Regions from separate parts of the Bacillus sp. UMB0893 genome, predicted to be linked through region 1. Evidence: a T-box and tRNA genes for the amino acid it is inferred to sense, from the RefSeq annotation. Region 1 holds a T-box; the other holds one or more tRNA genes.
The links. A T-box is a leader RNA that pairs with one kind of tRNA and senses whether it is charged. The one in region 1 lies ahead of pheS (phenylalanine--tRNA ligase subunit alpha), so its partner is inferred to be a tRNA-Phe.
Positions count from the first base shown of each region.

Region 2: it has a tRNA-Phe gene. The T-box ahead of pheS (phenylalanine--tRNA ligase subunit alpha) is inferred to sense a tRNA for this amino acid. The anticodon was not compared.

Region 1 covers NZ_PKLB01000003.1:357,846-361,273, forward strand. The annotation lists gene pheT (phenylalanine--tRNA ligase subunit beta) at 1-459, opposite strand, end outside; gene pheS (phenylalanine--tRNA ligase subunit alpha) at 474-1,508, opposite strand; T-box leader at 1,571-1,814, opposite strand; gene CYJ36_RS24050 (hypothetical protein) at 1,854-2,159, opposite strand; gene CYJ36_RS09680 (TrmH family RNA methyltransferase) at 2,265-3,023, opposite strand; gene sspI (small acid-soluble spore protein SspI) at 3,183-3,395, shown strand; gene CYJ36_RS09690 (M42 family metallopeptidase) at 3,425-3,428, opposite strand, start outside.
Region 2 covers NZ_PKLB01000004.1:34,474-37,901, reverse strand. The annotation lists gene CYJ36_RS10270 (peptidoglycan DD-metalloendopeptidase family protein) at 1-955, opposite strand, end outside; tRNA gene CYJ36_RS10265 (tRNA-Phe) at 1,228-1,300, opposite strand; gene CYJ36_RS10260 (adenylosuccinate synthase) at 2,031-3,317, opposite strand.

The DNA of each region.
Region 1 (3,428 bases):
ATCAGCACCTGGCTGAACTTCATTCGGAAAGACAAAGATTCCTTCAGAAAACTCTTTTGCAACAAGCTTAGACTCAATTCCGAGCTCTTGCAGGGAGCAAATCATGCCGTTTGATTCCTCACCGCGCAGCTTTGCTTTTTTAATTTTAAAGTTTCCAGGCAAGACGGCTCCAACAGTTGCAACCGCTACTTTTTGGCCTTTGTCCACATTTGCAGCTCCGCAAATGATTTGTACAGGTTGCTCTGCTCCAATATCGACTAAGCATTTGTTCAGCTTATCAGCATTTGGATGCTGTTCTTTTTCAAGGACATGGCCGATAACAACACCGCTCATGCCTTCATTCAGTGTTTCCACACCTTCTACTTCAATTCCGCTTCTCGTAATCTTTTCTGCAAGTTCTTCAGCTGAAATCCCGTTTAAATCAACGTAATTCTGCAGCCATTTATATGAAACAAACATCGGTAGCCCTCCTTTTATGCTCTTTTAAATTGTTTTAAGAAACGAACATCATTTGTGTAGTAGTGACGAATATCATCGATGCCGTATTTTAGCATTGCAATGCGCTCCGGTCCCATTCCAAATGCGAATCCGCTGTATTTTTTCGAATCAAATCCAGCCATTTCAAGAACATTTGGATGAACCATTCCTGCTCCTAAAATCTCAATCCAGCCTGTGCCTTTGCACACATTACAGCCATGTCCTCCGCATGCGAAGCATGAAACATCAATCTCAACTGAAGGCTCTGTAAATGGGAAGAAGCTTGGGCGCAAACGAATTTCACGGTCTTCGCCAAACATTTTCTTCGCAAAAGCTTCAAGTGTTCCTTTTAAATCACTCATGCTGATGTTTTCATCAATGACTAAGCCCTCAATTTGTGTAAACTGATGGGAATGTGTCGCATCATCGTTGTCGCGGCGGTATACTTTTCCTGGACAAATGATTTTAACTGGTCCTTGCCCTTTATATTTTTGCATCGTTCTTGCCTGTACAGGGGATGTATGGGTACGAAGCAAAGTTTCTTCTGTAATGTAGAATGAATCCTGCATATCACGAGCCGGATGTCCTTTTGGAAGATTCAATGCTTCAAAGTTATAATAATCTGTTTCAACTTCGGGTCCTTCTTCAACTGAGTAGCCCATCCCAAGGAAAAGATCTTCAATTTCTTCAATAACAGCAGTAATCGGATGATGATTTCCTGTGCGGACTGGTCGTCCAGGCAGGGTAACATCAATCGTTTCAGCAGCTAATTTTTCTTCAACAGCCGCTTCCTCAAGTCCTTCTTGTTTTGCTGCAATGCTAGTCGCAATGCTTTCCCGCACTTCGTTTGCAAGTGCCCCCATTAACGGACGCTCTTCTGCAGAAAGTTTCCCCATTCCGCGCAGTGCTTCTGTAATCGGTCCTTTTTTACCTAAGTATGAGACGCGAATCTCATTCAAGCTTTTTAAATCATTTGCAGCGCTGATTTTTTCAAGTGCTTCTAATTGAAGCTGTTTTAACTGCTCCTGCATGCTGTTTCCTCCTTTATTTCAAATGAATGCTCATTTTTTTCCAAAATAAAAAACCCGCCCAAAAAAGGGACGAGTTGAATATCGCGGTACCACCCTTGTTAACAGCTAATAAAGCAATAAGCTGCTCACTTCGTTCTAAGATAACGGAATTGATCCGGAACACCTTTACATTCAATATTTGAATGGTCCTGATGCCAACTAAAGAGGTGAATTCATTTACTGCTGTCATAAAAATGCTTTCAGTCTGCGGCATTTTCTCCCTGATTGACGCTTACGTAAACTACTCTTCTCTATCACGGTTGTTAAAGTATGTAACTGTATCTTATTATAATGAAAAGATTTTGTTCATGCAACATCGAAAAGCGGAACCGACTGGTCAGACCCGACAGACAGATAAGAAATCACCCGAAAAGTCCGGTTTTGACTTTTTGGGGGATTTTGTTCTGGCCGAGGGGCTAGGAGGTGGAGCTGGACAACATCGAAAAGCGGAATCGCCCGGTTAGCTCCGACAGACAGATAAGAAATCACCCGAAAAGTCCGGTTTTGACTTTTTGGGGGATTTTGTTCTGGCCGAGGAGTTGGGCGATGGAGCTGGACAACATCGAAAAGCGGAACCGACTGGTCAGACCCGACAGACAGATAAGAAATCACCTGAAAAGTCCGGTTTTGACTTTTTGGGGGATTTTGTTCTGGCCGAGGGGCTAGGAGGTGGAGCTGGACAAAGAAAACCTCTTTTATTTTCCATATCCGTTGTATTTACTTATTTCCTAAGCAATGATACAAGAGGATCCCTGCTGCAATCCCGGCATTAAGTGATTCAGCTTTCCCATAAATCGGAATGTACAAATTCTGATTAGTCAGCTTCAGCCAATTTTCATTTACACCGCTTCCTTCATTTCCAATGAGCAAAGCGAATGATTCCTTTATTTCTGCTTTTCGGTAATCGACTCCATTTTGAAGCGATGTTCCGTAAATCGCAACATCCTGATCCTTGAGCTCGCTAATGGCCTGATCCAGCTTCCTTTTAATGATTGGAATGTGAAAGATTGATCCTTGACTTGAACGAATAACCTTTGAATTGTAGGGATCAACCGTTCCATCCCCAAGAATAATACCATCTATCCCTGCAGCATCTGCAGTCCTGATTATTGTTCCTAAATTTCCGGGATCCTGGATAGCGTCTATCAATACAGCCTTTTTCCACGAAACAATTTCTTGCTGTTCTGATTGGGCACAAACAGCCGCAGCTCCTTGAGGGGACTCGGTTTCAGAAATGGCTTTCATAATTTCATTTGTGACATATGTGATTGACAGATCATCCACATTCCAATGAGTAGGAATAGACGTTTCTTCTGAAATAATCAATTCTTTAATCACTGATTTATCCTTTAAAGCTTCTTCTACTAAATGTAATCCTTCAATTAAAAAAGTATTTGTTGTCTCTCGCTCTTTTTTTGTATGTAATTTACGCCATTGTTTTACTTTCTGATTTTGTACAGATTCAATTCGTTTCAAGTGTCTTGCTCCTTTATTTACTGCTTTTCTTTAAAAGGCGGCTACGTCTGATAAAGACGGCTCCTCATTTCTATATTATATCTTATTAAAGATACATAAAAAACACAAAATAACAAAGGATAAAGACAGGTAAATATTATAAATAATGGAGTGATTAAGATGGATTTAAATTTAAGAAATGCGATTATCTCAAATGTATCTGGTAATGATCAAAGTCAGCTGGAGGATACAATTGTTGATGCGATTCAAAACGGAGAAGAAAAAATGCTTCCTGGATTAGGTGTATTATTCGAGGTTATCTGGCAGAATTCGAACGAGGATGAAAAAACAGAAATGCTGACTATTTTAGAAGAAGGCTTAAAAAAGAAATAAATGCTGGGCAGCTGCCCAGCATTTTTTAATTAA
Region 2 (3,428 bases), on a different contig from region 1:
GCTTTTGGCCGTCTTTTCCTTCTTGCTTTGTTTTCTTGTCGCCTTTGAACATTGAAGCATCTTCAATCACTTCAGTTTCATAGGCGATCGCCTCTTTTTTAGATACTTCTTCTTTCACGAGAACATTTGTAAACGGCTTATACTCTTTTACATTTAGTTCGTCACCGGGTTTAATGACATCGTCTTCTTTTATCCCTGGATTAAGTGCAAGCAAATCATCCAGCGTAAGTTTATATTCAGAAGCTACTTTGCCAAGTACATCTGTTTCTTTGACTTCGTGCTTTTTCTCTTCCAATGTACCTTTTTCTAGAAGCTTTAAACCATCTTCGACAGAAATTAGTTTTTCTGGCGCAACTTTTTCTTCAGATACTGAAACTTTATCAGTAAAGGAAACGTCTAATATACGAGATTCATTTTCTTTAATAGGCTGTAAAGGGACTGAAGTATGTTTCAGAGTTTCTAAATGTTTTAGATCATCTTCAGAAACATATTTGCCTTTAAATTTATTTAATGCAGTTTCTGCCTCTTCTTTGTTTTTAAAAGAAGCAATTGTCTTGTCGTCAATTTTAATAGATGCTGCTTCAGCAACAACCTGAAGATCCGCATTCAGCTTATTTAATGTCTCCTCATTGTTTGAAACAGGACGAAACATTTGTTCAGGAATCAATTCAATCTCTTCAACCGTTAATTGATAATCTTTGTATGTCTTTTTAGCCTCTTCAATTTTCTTCTTTGAAAGGTTATCAATTAACTGCTGACTATCAACAGTGCCAACTCTTTCACCATCTAAATAAACGTGATAAACCGTTTCAAGTGATTCCTCTGCTGATGCTGCAGATCCGAAGCCAAGAGACAGTGTTCCGGCAAAAGCCAAACTAAAAAAAGCTTTTTTCATTATTTTGTTTTTTGTATGTTGAACGTTGTTTCCAATCAATCCATTTATGCGCTTAAACACGATTTAATTTCCTCCCAATTAACCACTGCTAAGTACTTTATCTATCATTATGTAAGCAAATAGTTCTATTTCGACAAAATTCTATTTTTTTACTACCTTATTAAATTATCATATTATCAGAAAATTACCTAGTGATTTTGCAAAATGTAACATTTCTGTATTATTGGTGTCATAATTTACTGTTTCCTGTAAAAATATGCCCATAATTTCTCTGCCACAAAAGTCACAAAGCAAAAAGACATGACCCCCAAAGGGGTCATGTCTTTTTTGAGTGGCTCGGGACGGAATCGAACCGCCGACACAAGGATTTTCAGTCCTTTGCTCTACCGACTGAGCTACCGAGCCATGTTTTAGAATGCAGTACAATGTTGTTTTTGTTTTTGGAACCTTCGCCCAAATCTCAGAAAGCTTAGCCAAGCTGCAGCTCCATTTGTGCGCTGATGCTTATTCTTCGGAGATTATTCGATCGTGCTCTACCGACTGATACCGAGCTATGTATGTGTATGTATGTAAAAACAGTACTTATCGCTGTTTATTACCGAACCTTTATTATTGTACTTCAATGGTAGAAGAATAACAAGGAAAAGTTTTATATAAAAGAAATTATTTATTTCTATCTGTGGGTACTATCATAGGTTTATAAAACTTCAGCACAATAGCAAACCAGGGATTTTATTCGTAATACTGATAAAATCGTCATTTTGACTGATAAACCTGCAGTTTACACAATTTAAAACGCGGTTTACATTGATAAAACTGAAATTTTCACTGATAAAACATGGATTTACACGGATAGAATTGTATTTACACCAATTAAACTCACTTTTCGGTGAATAGAAAAGACTCCGGTGCAGGCAGAGATACTTCCATACTTGATAATAATCGCTTTTCCATGTTTTCAAATTGCCAAAGGCAGCTAGAAAAAGACAATTCTCGGGTTGGTATTAAGTGTAATATCCTCTGTTTTTCAACTGAATTTCTTTCTGTTGAGATTTACCTTTTACTCTATGTACCAGCTTACGAGTCTTCAATCTAAAAAACCGAAAGGAGGCAAGCCCCCTTTCGATTCCGCTGTTTAGCTATATACGCTTCTTACAACATTTGTTTGTGTTCTGTCAGGTCCTACTGAGAAGACGGATAGCGGAATGCCTGTCAGCTGTGATACACGCTCAATATAGTTGCGGGCGTTTTGAGGCAGCTCTCCAAGGTCGCGAACGCCTGTGATGTCTTCTGTCCAGCCTGGAAGCTCTTCATAGACCGGCTCACACTCAGCAAGTACTTTAAGGCTTGCTGGGAAGGACTCCATGATTTCGCCTTTATATTTATAAGCTGTGCAGATTTTCAATGTTTCGATGCCTGTCAGCACATCGATTGAGTTTAATGATAAGTCTGTGATACCACTTACACGGCGGGCATGGCGGACAACGACGCTGTCAAACCATCCAACGCGGCGAGCGCGGCCAGTTGTTGTACCATATTCGCGTCCGACTTCACGAATTTGGTGGCCAATTTCGTTATCAAGCTCTGTTGGGAATGGTCCATCGCCAACACGGGTTGTATAAGCCTTAGAAACTCCGACAACGTGATTAATTTTAGTAGGTCCAACTCCTGATCCGATTGTCACTCCGCCCGCTACCGGGTTTGAAGATGTTACAAATGGATACGTACCTTGATCGATATCAAGCATAACGCCTTGGGCACCTTCAAATAAAACACGTCTGCCGCCATCAAGAGCATCATTTAAAACAACTGCTGTGTCACAAACGTACTTTTTAAATTGCTGACCGTACTCGTAGTATTCATCAAGAATTTCTTCAATCGTGAATCCTTCTGTTTCGTAGTACTTTTCAAGCATGCGGTTTTTTTCTTCTAAATTTCTTGTTAATTTTTCTTCAAAAGCTTCACGGTCTAATAAATCAGCAATGCGGATTCCTACGCGAGCTGCTTTGTCCATGTAAGCAGGACCGATTCCTTTTTTGGTTGTGCCAATTTTATTAGCGCCTTTGCGTTCTTCTTCTACTTCATCAAGCTTTAAATGATATGGAAGAATGACATGCGCGCGATTGCTGATGCGAAGATTATCAGTACTTACCCCGCGATCATGCAAATAAGATAGTTCCTGAATAAGAGCTTTTGGGTCAACAACCATTCCATTGCCGATTACACAGGTTTTATCCTTATAAAAGATACCTGATGGAATTAAGTGGAGCTTATATGTTTCACCATTAAATTTAATTGTGTGTCCCGCGTTATTCCCGCCTTGATAACGAGCAATAACCTCTGCATTTTCTGAAAGAAAATCGGTAATCTTTCCTTTACCTTCATCTCCCCATTGTGTTCCTACAACAACTACTGAAGACATTACGTGCACCTCCGCTTATTTACAACTCTTCTTTTTTCGCACTATCAAACAAGCTAATTTTACCAACGTATCGTCATAAAGTCAACGAAAAGACGAACATTAATGAGATTA